Regions from separate parts of the Mesorhizobium sp. B2-5-13 genome, predicted to be linked through region 2. Evidence: predicted binding sites of a transcription regulator. Region 2 holds the regulator's gene; the other holds the start of a gene.
What was found. Region 2 encodes PhoB, which activates phosphate uptake and scavenging genes when phosphate is short. Its sites were predicted from a motif close to TGTCATNNANCTGTCAT; they were not measured.

Region 1 (7,611 bases), on a different contig from region 2:
ACGACGGGCAATTTGATGCCGTCGCGCAGATGCATGGTGAAGCTTTTGGCGACATCGGAGACAACGAGAGGCGTCGGCATCAGAAGGTTCTCCAATCGTCAATCGTCGGCGGGCGTACACGCGCCATCATCACACCTGCAAAATCGAGGAAACGAGCAATTGCGTGTACGGCGCGCGCGGGTCGTCGAGGACGCGGTCGGTGAGGCCGCTTTCGACGACGCGGCCGTCCTTCATCACCATCATGCGCTGCGACAGGAGTCGCGCCACGGCGAGGTCGTGGGTAACGACGATCGCGGCAAGGCCAAGGTCGGTGACCAGGCCGCGCAACAGGTCGAGCAGGCGCGCCTGCACGGAAACGTCAAGGCCGCCGGTCGGCTCATCCATGAACACCAGCCGTGGCCCGGTGACGAGATTGCGGGCGATTTGCAGGCGCTGGCGCATGCCGCCGGAAAAGGCGCGGGGTTCGTCGTCGATACGGTCTTCCTCGATCTCGACGCGCGACAGCCAGTCGACCGCGGTAGCGCGAATCTTGCCGTAGTGACGGTCGCCGACCGCCATCAGACGCTCGCCGACATTGGCGCCGGCCGAGACCGTCATGCGCAGGCCATCTGCCGGGTTCTGGTGGACAAAGCCCCAGTCGGTGCGCATCAGGAAGCGGCGCTCGGCCTCGCTCATGCGGTAGAGCTCGCGAAACTGGCCGTCGCGCATGCGGTAGCTGGCGGTGCCGGAGGAGGGCAGCAGCCGCGTCGACAGGCAGTTGAGCAGCGTCGTCTTGCCGGAGCCGGACTCGCCGACGACAGCCAGGACTTCGCCCGGCCACAGGTCGAAAGTGACGTTGTCGCAGCCGACCCGCGAGCCGTAGAACTTGGAGAGCGCCGAGACGCGCAGCAGCGGTTCGTCGGTCATTGCGCCGGCTCCAAATTTTCTGGGGCAAGATGGGTTTCGGGAGCAAGGTGGCCGCGATGGCCCTCTTCACGCCGCTTCTCGCAGTAATCGGTGTCCGAGCAGACGAACATATGGCCGCCATGGTCGTCGAGGATGACCTCGTCGAGATAGACATTTTCGGCCGCGCACAGCGCGCAGGGCTGGTCGAAAGTCTGCACCTCGAACGGATGATCCTCGAAGTCGAGGCTCACCACATCGGTGAAGGGCGGCACGGCGTAGATGCGCTTTTCGCGGCCGGCGCCGAACAGCTGCAGGGCCGGCGAGCGATGCATCTTGGGATTGTCGAATTTCGGCGTCGGCGACGGGTCCATCACATAGCGGCCCTCGACCTTGACCGGATAGGCATAGGTTGTGGCGATGCGGCCGTGCTTGGCGATGTCCTCATAGAGCTTCACATGCATGAGGCCGTACTCCTCCAGCGCATGCATTTTCCGCGTTTCGGTCTCGCGCGGCTCGAGGAAGCGCAGCGGTTCGGGGATCGGCACCTGGTAGACCAGCACCTGGCCCGCGGTGAGCGGATGCTCGGGAATGCGGTGGCGGGTCTGGATGATGCTGGCGGTGGCGGTATCGGTGGTCACCGCGACATTGGCTACTTTCTTGAAGAAGGCGCGGATCGATACGGCATTGGTGGTGTCGTCCGCACCCTGGTCGATGACCTTCAGCACGTCGTCGGGGCCGATGATCGAGGCGGTAACCTGCACGCCGCCGGTGCCCCAGCCATAAGGCATCGGCATTTCGCGCGAGGCGAAGGGCACCTGGTAGCCGGGGATGGCGATGCCCTTGAGGATCGCGCGGCGTATCATCCGCTTGGTCTGCTCGTCGAGATAGGCGAAGTTGTAGGTGGCGATGTCGGTGGATTGCGCGGTCATTCCGCAGCCTCCTTCTTTTCTTCCGCCTTTGCTGGATTTTCGCGGGCCTCATATTCGGCGCGCATGCGGCGCACGAGGTCGAGCTCGGCCTGGAAGTCGACATAGTGCGGCAGCTTCAGGTGCTCGACGAAGCCGGTGGCCTGGACATTGTCCGAGTGCGAGATGACGAACTCCTCGTCCTGCGCGGCGGCAACGACGTCCTCACCGAGTTCGGAGGCGCGCAGCGCCCGGTCGCAGAGCGCCATGGCCATCGCCTTGCGCTCGCTCTGGCCGAAGACGAGACCGTAGCCACGGGTGAATTGCGGCGGCGCCTTGGCCGAGCCCTTGAACTGGTTGACCATCTGGCATTCGGTGACGCGCACCGTGCCGAGCGGCACCGCGAAGGGCAGTTCGGGAACGTCGAGCTCCAGCTCGACCTCGCCGATGCGGATCTCGCCGACGAATGGATGGTTGCGGGCATAGCCGCGCTGCGTTGAATAGCCGAGGGCCAGCAGAAAACCCTCGTCGCCGCGCGACAGTGCCTGCAGGCGGATGTCGCGCGCCATCGGGAATTCCAGCGGCTCGCGGGTGATGTCGCCGGGGACATGATCCCCAGGCATGTCGCCATCGGGCTCGATCAGGCCTTCGCGGGCAAGGATCGCCGAGACACGCGGCATCGCCTGGGCTTCCGTCTCGCGCCGCAAGGGCTCGGCGACATCGGCACCGGCGGCGAGCTCAGGGTCGAGCAGGCGGTGCGTGTAGTCGAAGGTCGGACCAAGCAACTGGCCGCCGGGCAGGTCCTTGTAGGTCGCCGACACACGCCGCTCGACCAGCATTGTGCCGGTGTCGATCGGTCTGGAATAGCCGAAGCGCGGCAGCGTGGTGCGGTAGGCGCGCACCAGGAAGATCGCCTCGATCATGTCGCCCCGCGCCTGGACGATAGCGAGTGCCGCCAATTCACGGTCATAGAGCGAACCTTCGCTCATCACCCGGTCGACGCCGAGCGCCAGCTGTTCGACGATCTGGTCGAGGCGCAGCGCCGGCACCGAGCGGTCGCCACGCCGGCGGTCGGCAAGCAGGCTGTGAGCGTTGGCAATTGCGGCTTCGCCGCCTTTTACCGCGACATACATCTTCAAGCCTCCATCGTCTTGATGCGCGTCGTGCGCGGCAGGCAGGCTATGCCGTCCGATGTGGCGAGGATGATGTCGACGCCGCGCGGAAAGCGCTTGTTGTTTTGCTTCCACTGCTCGACGAAGTGACGCGGCATCTGCGCCGGCGCGATCGCGGCGCTGGTTTCGATGCCCGGGCCTTCGAGCAACAGCGGGGACCCTGAAGCGAGGTCGCCGACCTGCAGGATCAGCGTCGTCGAGCGGTCGGGATAATCCTGCGTGCCCTGCGAAAAACCGTCGAGCGCCATCATCTCGGCCGGCGTGGCGACAAACGCGAAATGCGCGTCGGCCGGCGTGTTGGCCAGCGGCGCGCCGGTGTGGAAACCAAGCCAGGACCTGATCGCGGGGGACGCATGGAGGGCCGGGTCGAGCCAGAGCGGCGTGTCGTTGTCGCACAGCGCCAGTGCAATGGCGCCCAATGTTGCCGAAAGCGGCGCCGGCGGGCGGGCCAGGGCCGGTAAGGGCTGGACGCTGCCTGGCCGCGCCATGGCATCCATGACGGCCCGAAACACGGTCTGGGCGTTGAAGACCGGATCGGCGAAACCGCCCTCGATCGATTGTGCCGCGATATCCATCAATCTTCTCCGCGAACCATGGTGAAGAAATCCACTTTCGTCGCCGCCGTCTCGGCGCGGCGTTTTTCGTGGGCAGCGGTCAGAGCCGAGCGCAAGGGCGCAATGAGCCTGGTCTCGACCTCGGTGCGGCGGGCAGGGTCCTGCCAGAGCGCGTCGGCGATGGCTGTCAGCTTCGCCTTCTGCTTGTCGCGGCCAAGCGTGTAGCAATGGCCGACCTGCCCGGATGGCAGCCGGACAGTGGCACGAGTGACGGTCGCCTCGCCGACATTGAAGGGCGCGCCTCCGCCGCCGATGCGGCCACGCAGCGTGACCAGGCCCGTCTCGGGACCGCGCAGAAGCTCGGCTTGCGAAGGCAGGCCGGACTCGTTCCAGAGCCGCACGATGTCGTCGCCGCTCGATTGCGCCAAGGTGGCCATGGCGGCCTTGCGCTCGGCCTGGTCGCGGGCTTCCTGTCCTCGCATCGCCAACTTTCCTCTAAATTTGTCTATTGATATAGACAACTATACAAATTATACATATTACCTAGCGCGAGTCCATGACGGGTGCGTGACAGGCCGGGAGGCAAAAACATGACCGGGCAAGCGGCCGATACCATCGAGCGGCGCAGCGGCGTCTCACTTTGGCGCCAGATCGCCGACAGGATCCTGCAAGCGATTGCCATTGGCGATTTCGCCGAAAATGCCGCACTGCCGCCCGAGGTCGCGCTGGCGGAGCGCTACGGCGTCAATCGTCACACCGTGCGTAGCGCCATATCGGCCCTCGTACAGGAGGGCGTATTGCGGGCCGAACAGGGGCGCGGCACGTTCGTCTTGTCGCGCAAGCGGCTGTCCTATCCGATCGGCGCGCGCACGCGCTTCTCTGCGGGGCTGCAGGGGCAGACCTCGGAACGGCACATCGTGCTGCTTGCTTTCTCGGTCGAGCCTGCCAGCCAGCGCGTTGCCGAGGGGCTTGGCCTTGCCCGGGGTGCCGAGGTAATCCGGCTGGAAACGCGCGGCGAGGCCGACGGACGGCCGGTGTCGCGCGCTGCCGCATGGTTCGAGGCGAAGCGCTTTGCCGGCATCGACAAGGCGATGGCGCAAACCGGTTCGATCACCGCGTCGCTCGCCCGTTTCGGTATCGATGACTATCTCAGGCAATCGACCGTGCTGTCCGCGCGCCATGCGGACGCCGCCGATCTCGCCGATCTCGATCTGCAGCCGGGCGCCATCGTGCTGGTGACAGTGGCGGTCAACGTCACGCCCGACGGCCAGCCAATCCAGTTTTCCGAATCGCGTTTTCCGGCCGAGCGAGTGGAGCTGAAGCTCTCAGCGCTATAACGTCCCGGCTATCCGATCTCGATCACGGCCTTTATCAGGCCCGACTTCTCGTGTGCCCAGCGTGCGAGATCCCCTGGCGTATCGGCCAGCGTGGTGCGGTGGGTGACGAGCTTGGCCAGCGGCACAGCACCATTGCGGATCGAGGCGGCGACATGATCGAAGTCTGCACGCAACGCATTGCGGCTGCCGACCAATGTCATTTCGCGCTTGTGGAATTCAGGATCGGAAAAGACGATGTCGTCCTTGACGACACTGACCAGCACCAGCGTGCCGCCATGCGCGACATGGGCGAAGGCCGATTGCACCGACCGGGTGTTGCCGGTGGCGTCGAAGACCACGTCGAAGCCTTCGCCGCCGGTCGCATCACGCACCAGATCGGACACGGGTGCTTGCGAGCCGTCGAGAATCGAAAAGCCGAGCTCACCCGCCGCGAAGACCAGTCTTTCGGAGCTCATGTCGAGAAGTGTCACCTCGAGCCCGGCAACGCGTGCGAAGATGGCGGTGCCAAGCCCGATCGGGCCGGCGCCGATGACCAGCGTGCGTGCACCGGGCTCGGAACGCGCGCGGCGCACGGCATGCGCGCCGATGGCCAGGAATTCGACGGCGGCGGCGTCGGCGAGCGACAGCCCGTTTGTGCGATAGAGATTCTCAGCCGGCACCAGGATCTGTTCGCACATGGCGCCGTCGCGATGCACGCCGAGCACTTCGATCCTGACACAGCAATTTGGTTTGCCATGCCGGCAGGCGATGCATTTGCCGCAGGAGAGATACGGGTTGATGATGACCGGTTCGCCGACCGCAAGCCCGACTCCTTCGCCGACTTCGACGACGGTGCCAGACACCTCATGGCCCATGATGCGGGGGTAGGCGAGGAACGGGTGCTTGCCCTCGAAGATATGGTAGTCGGTGCCGCAGATGCCGACATGGCTGACCGCCACCAGTGCCCAGCCGGGAGGCGGCGAGCCGGGAGCCGGACGGTCTTCCAAAATGAGTTCGCCGGGCGAGCGGCAGACGACGGCTTTCATGTTTCAGTCCATTTTGGGTTTACGAAAACGCCGGCCCGTTTTGATACCGGGCCGGAGATCGTTTTCGGCTCGTTGACTACTTGCCGCTGCGGCGGCGCAGGCCGTCGAAATAGACAATGACGATGATCAGCACGCCGGTGATGACACGCTGCCAGAAGGCGTTGACGTTGAGCAGGTTGGCGCCGTTGTTGATGGTGGCGAGAATGAAGGCGCCGAGCAGCGGCCCGTGCACCGAGCCGACCGCGCCGAACAGGGAGGTGCCGCCGATCACCGACGAGGCGATCGCCTGTAATTCCCAGCCTTCGGCCTGCGTCGGATTGCCGATGCCGATGCGCGAAGCCAAGAGCACGCCGACGAAGGCCGCGCAGAGACCCGACAGCGTGTAGGCCATGAAGATGGTGCGCTGGACGTTGACGCCGGACAGGCGCGAGGCCTCGGCGTTCGACCCGACCGAGAACAGGTACCGGCCCCAGCGGCTGTGATGCAGGAAGACATAGGCGGGTATGCCGACCAGCAGGACCATCCAGAACAGATTGGGAACGCCGAGGAAGGAGTTGCGCGAGAATTCCTGGAAAGCATCATTGTTGATCGAAATCGAATTGCCGTTGGTCATCAAGAGGCCAATGCCGCGCAGCGACGTCAGGGTCGCCAGCGTGATGATGAAGGGCGGCAGGCCCATCTTGACGATGCCAAAACCATGGAAGAGGCCGATGGCGACGCCGACCAGCAAGGTGAGCAGGATGGCGAGGAAGACTGGGACGCCGGCATTGATCAGCATCGCGGCGATGACGGTTGCGAAGCCGACCACCGCGCCGACGGACAGATCGATGCCGCCGGTGATGATGACGAAGGTCTGGCCGACAGCCAAAATGGCGATCATCGAACCCTGACGCAGCAGGTTCGAGATGTTGTTGGCCGACGCGAAGCTCGATGTGGACAACGACAGGATGACCCACAGCAGCACCAGCAGCGCCAGCAGCGTCAGTCCGAACAGGGCGTTGTAATTGCGCTTCGGTTTTTCGGCAGGAATCGCCTCGGTGCTCATGTCTTTCCTCCCAGCTTTTCTTGTTTCTCGGCGAGCGCCTGTGTGAGAATGTCCTCGTGATCGGCGGTGTGGAACCCGTGCGTGGCCACCAGCTTGCCGCGGCGGAACACGTGCAGCGTGTCGGCCAGTTCATAGACCTCCGGCAAATAGGACGAGATCAGGATGATGCCGGCGCCCTTCGACAAGAGCGCGCTGAACAGGCGGTAGATTTCGGCCTTGGTGCCGACATCGACGCCAACCGTCGGCTCGTCGAAGATGAACAGCTTGGCGCCGTGCGCCAGCCATTTGCCGATAACGATCTTCTGCTGGTTGCCGCCGGACAGGCTGGAAGCCAACGCATGGCGCGTCGGAGTCTTGATCCTGAGGCCAGCAATCTGGCGGTCGGCCTCGGCCTTCTCTTTCGCGTTCGAGATCAACAAATTGCTGGAGATGCGCTTGTAGATCGGCAGGTTGAGGTTGAGGCCAACCGGCAAATTGAGGCAGAGACCCTGGTCGCGGCGGCTTTCCGGCGCCAGCGCCATGCCGAGCTTGATCGCGTCATGCTCGGAGTTGATTTGGACATCCTTGCCTTGCCACAGGACCTGGCCGGCCGACTTCTTGTGCCGGCCGTAGAGCGTGGTGACGAATTCGCTGCGCCCGGCGCCGATCAGGCCGTAGAGCCCGACGATCTCGCCGGCACGGACCGTCA
Region 2 (7,611 bases):
CAAAATCGATTTCCGCTCTTCTCAGTTACGGGCGGGAGCAGCGACCGCCTGCAAGAAACAGTGTCACTCTACCCCAACGGACCTGTTTTTGGCGATGGCCCGGCCATGACACGCTCTGGCTGCGAGCAACGCGCTCCCGTCCGGATTTTCTTCACTTGGGAAAGCCCCGTCGAATTCCGGGTGCTTCCAGCCGTCGAACGGCTCAAGCCCCTGATTCCGGCGGTAAACTCGGATCGCGCCGCGAAGCGCCCGACACCGGTGCTTTTCCCGGTGCCGGCGACGCGTTACCGGGCTGACATGAAACTGTCATGCGACTGTTATAATCCAAGGCTATTGGCCTCAGCGGGCGCCGGAAAGAAGTGGCGCCGAGAGACCATCTTCCGAACAGGAGCAGGCCACATGAGACACTTCATCCGCTCGGCGGCCGTTGCGATTGCAATGGCTGCGGCGTCCACCCTCACCCTTTCCGCAGCAATGGCAGCTGACCTTTCCGGCGCCGGCTCGACCTTCATCTATCCGGTGTTCGCCAAATGGGCCGACACCTACAAGAAGGATACCGGCATCGGCCTCAACTACCAGTCGATCGGCTCCGGCGGCGGCATCAAGCAGGTCATCGCCAAGACCGTGACCTTCGGCGCCACCGACAAGCCGATGTCCGACGCAGACCTCGAAAAGAACGGCCTCGTGCAGTTCCCGATGGTGATGGGCGGTATCGTGCCGATCGTCAACCTTACGGGCATCAAGCCGGGCGAACTCGTCCTCGACGGCAAGACGCTGGCCCAGATCTATCTCGGCGCCATCACCACCTGGGACGACGCCGCGATCAAGGCGCTGAACCCCTCGCTCACCCTGCCGTCGACCGCGATCGCGGTCGTGCATCGCTCGGACGGTTCGGGCACGACCTTCAACTTCACCGACTACCTGGTGAAACTGTCGCCCGACTGGAAGGACAAGGTTGGTTCGGACACGGCCGTCGAATGGCCAACCGGCGTCGGCGCCAAGGGCAGCGAAGGCGTTGCCAACACCGTCAAGCAGACCGACGGCGGCATCGGCTACGTCGAATATGCCTATGCCAAGCAGAACAAGCTGTCCTACTCCAAGATGGTGAATGCAGCCGGCAAGGTCGTCGAGCCGTCGCTCGAATCCTTCGGCGCCGCCGCTTCGAATGCCGACTTCAAGGGCGCGAAGAACTTCAACGTCATCATCACCAACGAGCCCGGCGACGCCACCTGGCCGATCGCCGCCTCGACCTGGGTGCTGATCCACAAGGCTCCGGACGATGCCGCTGCCACCGGCGAAGCGCTGAAGTTCTTTGCCTGGGCCTACAAGGACGGCAAGGAAACCGCCAAGGCGCTCGACTACGTGTCGATCCCCGACAGCGTCGTCGACCTGATCAAGGCTTCGTGGAAGGCCGACATCAAGGCCGGCGGCAAGCCCGTCTACGCCGGCGAGTAATATCTTTCTGGAGGAGCGCCGCCCCGCGGCGCTCCTTTTCAATCAACACAAAGAGCCGAGCTTGACATGAGCGCTGCCCAGGAAGCCTTGCCAGCCATTCGAGGTTCACGCGACGCCATCGTCAGACGGTTCGCGTTGACCGATTCGATCTTCCATGGGCTGACCCGCGCCGCCGCCATTCTCGTGCTGGTGCTGCTCGGCGGTGTTGCCATCTCCTTGTTCGCCGGTTCCTGGCAGGCACTGTCGACCTTCGGCTTCTCCTTTCTGACCACCGAGAGCTGGAATCCCGTCACCGAGAAATTCGGCGCCCTGGCGCCGATCTATGGCACCATCATCACTTCGGCCATCGCTATCCTGATCGCCGTGCCGCTCGGCATCGGCATCGCCATTTTTCTCACCGAGCTTTGCCCGCGTCCGCTTCGGCGCCCGATCGGCATGGCGGTGGAACTGCTGGCCGGCATTCCTTCGATCATCTACGGCATCTGGGGCCTGTTCGTGCTGGCACCGTTCCTGCAGACGACAGTGCAACCTTTCATCATCAGCGTGTTCCATGGCATTCCCGGCCTTAACAGCCTGTTCGCCGGGCCCCCTTATGGCATTGGCCTGCTGACCTCGGCGATGATCCTGGCCATCATGATCCTGCCTTTCATCACCTCGATCACCAAGGATGTGTTCGACACGGTGCCGCCGGTGCTGAAGGAGTCCGCCTACGGCATTGGCTGCACGACCTGGGAGGTAACACGCCGGGTCGTCGTCCCCTACACCCGCATCGGCATCATGGGCGGCGTCATGCTTGCTCTCGGCCGTGCGCTCGGTGAAACCATGGCGGTCACCTTCGTCATCGGCAACGCCCACCGGATCAGCGCCTCGCTGTTCGCGCCGGCAACGACGATCTCGGCAACCATCGCCAACGAATTCACCGAAGCCGTCGGCGATCTCTACACCTCCTCGCTGGTGGCGCTCGGCCTGATCCTGTTCGTCATCACCTTCCTCATCCTTGCCATCGCCCGGTACATGCTGATGCGCATCGATGCCCGTACCGGAGTCTGACCGATGTCGACAGCCGCATCGCTTCACCAGAGCCGCAAGCGCAAGAACGGCGTGATGATGACGCTCTGCGTCATCGCCGCCGGCATCGGCCTTGCCTGGCTGGCGCTGATCCTCGGCGCGCTGCTCTATAAGGGTCTGTCGGGCGTTTCGCTCTCGGTGTTCACCGAAATGACCCCGCCGCCCGGTGATGCCGGTGGCCTGCTCAACGCCATCTACGGCAGCATCGTGATGACCATCATCGGGATCGTCGTCGGCACGCCGATCGGCGTGCTGGCCGGCACCTACATGGCCGAATACGGCCGCTTTTCGAAACTCACCACCGTGGTACGCTTTATCAACGACATCCTGCTGTCGGCGCCATCGATCATCATTGGTCTGTTCGTCTACGAATTGATGGTGCGGCCGATGGGGCATTTCTCGGCCATCGCCGGCGCCGTCGCGCTGGCCATCCTGGTCATCCCCGTGGTCGTGCGCACCACCGAGGACATGCTCAACCTTGTGCCGAACGCCTTGCGCGAGGCCGGCACGGCGATTGGCGCGCCACGCTGGGTGGTGATCCGTTCGGTGGCCTACCGCGCGGCGATGTCCGGCATCGTCACCGGCATATTGCTGGCCATCGCCCGCATTTCCGGCGAGACGGCGCCGCTTCTTTTCACGGCGCTGAACAACCAGTTCTGGTCGAGCAACCTCAACGCGCCGATGGCCAGCCTGCCGGTTACCATTTTTCAGTTCGCTCTCAGCCCCTACGAGGAATGGCAGCAACTGGCCTGGACCGGCGCACTCATAATCACATTGACGGTTCTCGCGCTCAGCATCTTCGCGCGCAGCCTGACCGGACGCAGAGAGGACAAATGAGCCAGATGTTGTCTCCAGACATGACGATTGCCACCGAGGCGGCCGCCAAGGCGAAGATCGAGGTCAAGAACCTCAATTTCTACTACGGCCAGTCGAAGGCGCTGAAAGACATCACGCTGTCGCTGCCCGAGCGCAGCGTGACGGCCTTCATTGGACCGTCGGGTTGCGGAAAGTCGACGCTGCTGCGCGTCTTCAACCGCATCTACGAACTCTACCCCAAGCAGACCGCCGAGGGTCAGGTGCTGCTCGACGGCCAGAACGTTCTCGACCGCTCGCAGGATCTCAACCTGTTGCGCACCAAGATCGGCATGGTGTTCCAGAAGCCGACGCCGTTCCCGATGTCGATCTATGAGAACATCGCCTTCGGCGTCAGGCTCTATGAGAAGATCGGCAAGGCCGAGATGGACGGCCGTGTCGAGCAGGCGCTGAAGCGCGCCGCGCTGTGGAACGAGGTCAAGGACAAGCTCAATGCCAGCGGCCTCAGCCTGTCGGGCGGCCAGCAGCAGCGGCTTTGCATCGCCCGCACCGTGGCGGTGAAGCCGGAGGTCATCCTGCTCGACGAGCCGGCCTCGGCGCTCGACCCATTGTCGACCGCCAAGATCGAGGAACTGATCGACGAGTTGCAGGCCGACTACACGATCGTCATCGTCACCCACAACATGCAGCAGGCCGCGCGCGTCTCGAAGCAGACGGCTTTCATGTATCTGGGCGAGCTGGTCGAATTCGACAAGACCGAGAAGATCTTCACGTCGCCTCGCGAGAAGCGCACGCAGGACTACATCACCGGCCGCTTCGGCTGATCTCACGCATACGAGGACCAGGATCATGGCCGAACACACAGTCGCAGCCTTCGACGAGGATCTCGGACAGATCAGCAAGCTGATCAGCGACATGGGCGATCTTGCCGGCACGATGGTCGGCGGCGCCACCAAGGCGCTGCTGAATTCCGACAATGCGCTGGCACAGCGCGTCGTCTCCGACGACGCCATCATGGACGCGCGCCAGCGCGAACTCGACGATCGCGCCATCACCCTGATCGCCAAGCGCCAGCCGATGGCCGACGATCTGCGTCATGTCGTCGGCTCCATCCGCATGGCGGGCGATCTCGAACGCATCGGCGACCTTGCCAAGAACATTGCCAAGCGCGTCGGCTCCGTCGGCCTTACCGCCACCCCGCGCGATCTGTCGCACTCGATCGATTCCATGGCGCAGCTGGTGCTGATCCAGGTGCAGGGGGTAGTCGAGGAATACGCGGCAGGCGATGCCGCCGCCCTCGCCAAGCTCAGGAATGACGACGAACGCATCGACATCAAATACACTTCGGTGTTCCGCGAACTCCTGACCTACATGATGGAGGATCCCCGCAACATCACGGCTTGCACGCATCTTTTGTTCTGCGCCAAGAATCTCGAACGCATCGGCGACCACGTGACCAACATCGCCGAGAATGCATATTATGTGCTGACCGGCACGCAACTGCCCGCCAACCGTCCGAAGCAGGACGAGACGGCGATGTCGGTGCCGGCGGCTTGACGGCAGGGATGATCAATCGATGATCGCGCCACGCATCATGGTGGTGGAGGACGAGGAGCCGCTCGGCGTGCTTCTCCGCTACAATCTGGAATCGGAAGGCTACCAGGTCGAGGTGGTGACACGCGGCGACGAAGCCGAGATCCGCCTCCAGGAGAACGTGCCCGACCTCCTGGTGCTCGACTGGATGGTGCCGGCGGTTTCCGGCATCGAACTCTGTCGGCGCCTGCGAATGCGGCCCGAGACCGAGAGGCTGCCGATCATCATGTTGACGGCGCGCGGCGAGGAGAGCGACCGCGTGCGCGGCCTCTCGACCGGTGCCGACGACTATCTGGTCAAGCCGTTCTCGACACCGGAATTCATGGCCCGGGTCAAGGCGCTGCTGCGCCGCGCCAAGCCGGAAGTGCTGTCCAGCGTGCTCAAGGTCGGCGACATCGTGCTCGACCGGGAATCGCACCGGGTCTATCGCAAGAAGAGCGAGATCCGGCTCGGACCGACCGAGTTCCGCCTGCTCGAATTCATGATGCGTCATCCCGGCCGCGTGTTCTCGCGCAGCCAGCTGCTCGACAATGTCTGGGGCGAGACGATCTATATCGATGAACGCACCGTGGACGTGCATGTCGGCCGGCTGCGCAAGGCGGTCAACAACGGCCGTATGCCGGACGTGATCCGCACCATTCGCGGCGCCGGCTACGCGATCCGCGAAGACTGAAATCAGGCTACATTCTTGCCCGGAACGCCGGGCCTCGCCAGCACGCCCGGCGCGAAAATCTCCTGGTCCACGAAGGTCAATGCGCGCATAGCGCAACCTTCGCGGATGAGCGGCAGCTCGTTCGGCTCGGTGTCGAAGGAAATCGATTCCGAATGCTGGCCGCCGGCGGTCTGGCCGATGGCCTCGCGCAAGGCCGGCTCGATCAGGTCGAAGGCGGCGGCGCTGACGCCGACCATGGCGACGGGTGCGGGATCGATCAGCGCGAACAGGCTGCCCAGCCCATAGCCCAGCGCCTCGCCGGCCTTGCGATAGGCTTCGCGCTCCGGTCCGTCTTTCTCCCTTGCCGTCGCGGCGAGTGTCCGCATCTGCGCATCGCTGACATCTGCGACCGGTTCGGCGTCCTCGCCAAGCTGCCTGGCGTTGCGCCAGATGGCGTAGTTGCCGGCATAGGCCTCGACGCAGCCGCGCCGTCCGCAGCGGCAGAGCGCGCCTCCCGGGCGATGGATCATGTGGCCGAACTCGCCTCCCGATGAATGCGTGCCGGTGAACAGCTCGCCCTTCAGCACCAGGCCCATGCCGATGCCGTGCGAGAGCAGGATGGCGATGAAGTCGTCGCGGTAGCGTTCGGGGTCGCGCCAGCGCAGCGCCACCGCCATCATGTTGCAGTCGTTCTCCATGGTAGCGGGGATGCCGAACTCGGCTTCAAGTATGTCGGCGAAGGGAATGTCCGTCTGCGGCGTGATCGGCGACCACAGCATCGCACGCGCCTCGCTGTCGGTGATGCCCTGGATCGCCAGCGCGATGCGGGCAATACTGCGGACGTCGAGATCGGGGTCCTCGAGGCGCCGCCGCACTATTGCCGTGCATTCGCCGATCAGCGCCTCGCGCGACATGGTCAGCGTGTCCAGCCGGCGCTGTTCCTCGGCGATCACCTGGCCGGAATAATCGATGACGGCGACGGACAGGAAATTCAGTGACAGCACCACGGTCATCACAGCCGCGGCCTCGGGGTTGAGGCCAAGGCCAACCTGCGGCCGGCCGCGTTTCAGTGAACCGGCTTCGTTCGGCTTGCCTTCGGTCAGGATACCCTCGTCGATCAGGTCGGCTGATATCGCCGATATGGTCGAGTGGCTGAGGCCGGTGGTGGCGGCGATCTCGGTGCGCGAGGGCTGACCACCCTGACGCACGGCTGCAATCACCATGGCGCGGTTGCGCCGGCGCAGATCGTCGTGGCGGATTCCTACCGACATGCTTCCCACATCCTCCCCGTCGCCGCGGTTCTTGACACCCCCTCGAACCTCTCCGGCAATGGGCCGAATACTGGCAGATGCGGCAGGAGCTGTCATTTATTTATTGCGGGACTCGAAAAAAGGTTCCCGGCACCTCAAAATCCATCAGAATCGATGTTGACAGTGTTCCGACGATGGATCAGTGTTTTTTCGAGGCTCGAAAAAATAGGGCCTTTGTGCCGGCCTTCGGGCCAGTTTGGTCGCGCCATACGCGGCGCAGGGAGGATATATCATGAAGAGATTCACAGTCGCCATCCTGGCGGGTGTCGCCATGTCGCTGACGCTGGCGTCGGTGGCGCAGGCGAAGGACAAGGTCATCGGCGTTTCGTGGTCGAATTTCCAGGAAGAGCGCTGGAAGACCGACGAGGCCGCCATGAAGAAAGCGATCGAGGCCGCGGGCGACAAGTACATTTCCGCCGATGCGCAGTCCAATCCCGGCAAGCAGCTGACCGATGTCGAAAGCCTGATTTCCCAGGGCGCCAATTCGCTGATCATCCTGGCGCAGGATGCTTCGGCCATCGGCCCAGCGGTGCAGAAGGCGCTCGACGAGGGCATTCCGGTCGTCGGCTATGACCGCCTGATCGAGAACAAGGACGTCTTCTACCTGACCTTCGACAACAAGGAAGTCGGCCGCATGCAGGCTCGCGAGGTGTTCAAGGTGAAGCCTGAAGGCAATTACGTCTTCATCAAGGGCTCGGGTGCCGACCCGAATGCCGACTT

Region 1: a site for PhoB is predicted at 4,073-4,089, ahead of phnF (phosphonate metabolism transcriptional regulator PhnF). Genes of this name have one in related genera too.

What each region holds. Positions count from the first base shown of each region.
Region 1 is NZ_VFUI01000003.1:419,409-427,019, reverse strand. Features, by position in the region: gene phnL (phosphonate C-P lyase system protein PhnL) at 1-80, opposite strand, end outside; gene phnK (phosphonate C-P lyase system protein PhnK) at 130-906, opposite strand; gene FJ434_RS08190 (alpha-D-ribose 1-methylphosphonate 5-phosphate C-P-lyase PhnJ) at 903-1,814, opposite strand; gene FJ434_RS08185 (carbon-phosphorus lyase complex subunit PhnI) at 1,811-2,923, opposite strand; gene phnH (phosphonate C-P lyase system protein PhnH) at 2,926-3,537, opposite strand; gene phnG (phosphonate C-P lyase system protein PhnG) at 3,537-3,998, opposite strand; gene phnF (phosphonate metabolism transcriptional regulator PhnF) at 4,107-4,853, shown strand; gene FJ434_RS08165 (zinc-binding alcohol dehydrogenase family protein) at 4,862-5,878, opposite strand; gene FJ434_RS08160 (ABC transporter permease) at 5,955-6,923, opposite strand; gene FJ434_RS08155 (sugar ABC transporter ATP-binding protein) at 6,920-7,611, opposite strand, start outside.
Region 2 is NZ_VFUI01000007.1:55,067-62,677, forward strand. Features, by position in the region: gene pstS (phosphate ABC transporter substrate-binding protein PstS) at 400-1,455, shown strand; gene pstC (phosphate ABC transporter permease subunit PstC) at 1,522-2,505, shown strand; gene pstA (phosphate ABC transporter permease PstA) at 2,509-3,360, shown strand; gene pstB (phosphate ABC transporter ATP-binding protein PstB) at 3,357-4,160, shown strand; gene phoU (phosphate signaling complex protein PhoU) at 4,186-4,893, shown strand; gene phoB (phosphate regulon transcriptional regulator PhoB) at 4,913-5,602, shown strand; gene FJ434_RS14035 (ROK family protein) at 5,605-6,852, opposite strand; gene xylF (D-xylose ABC transporter substrate-binding protein) at 7,124-7,611, shown strand, end outside.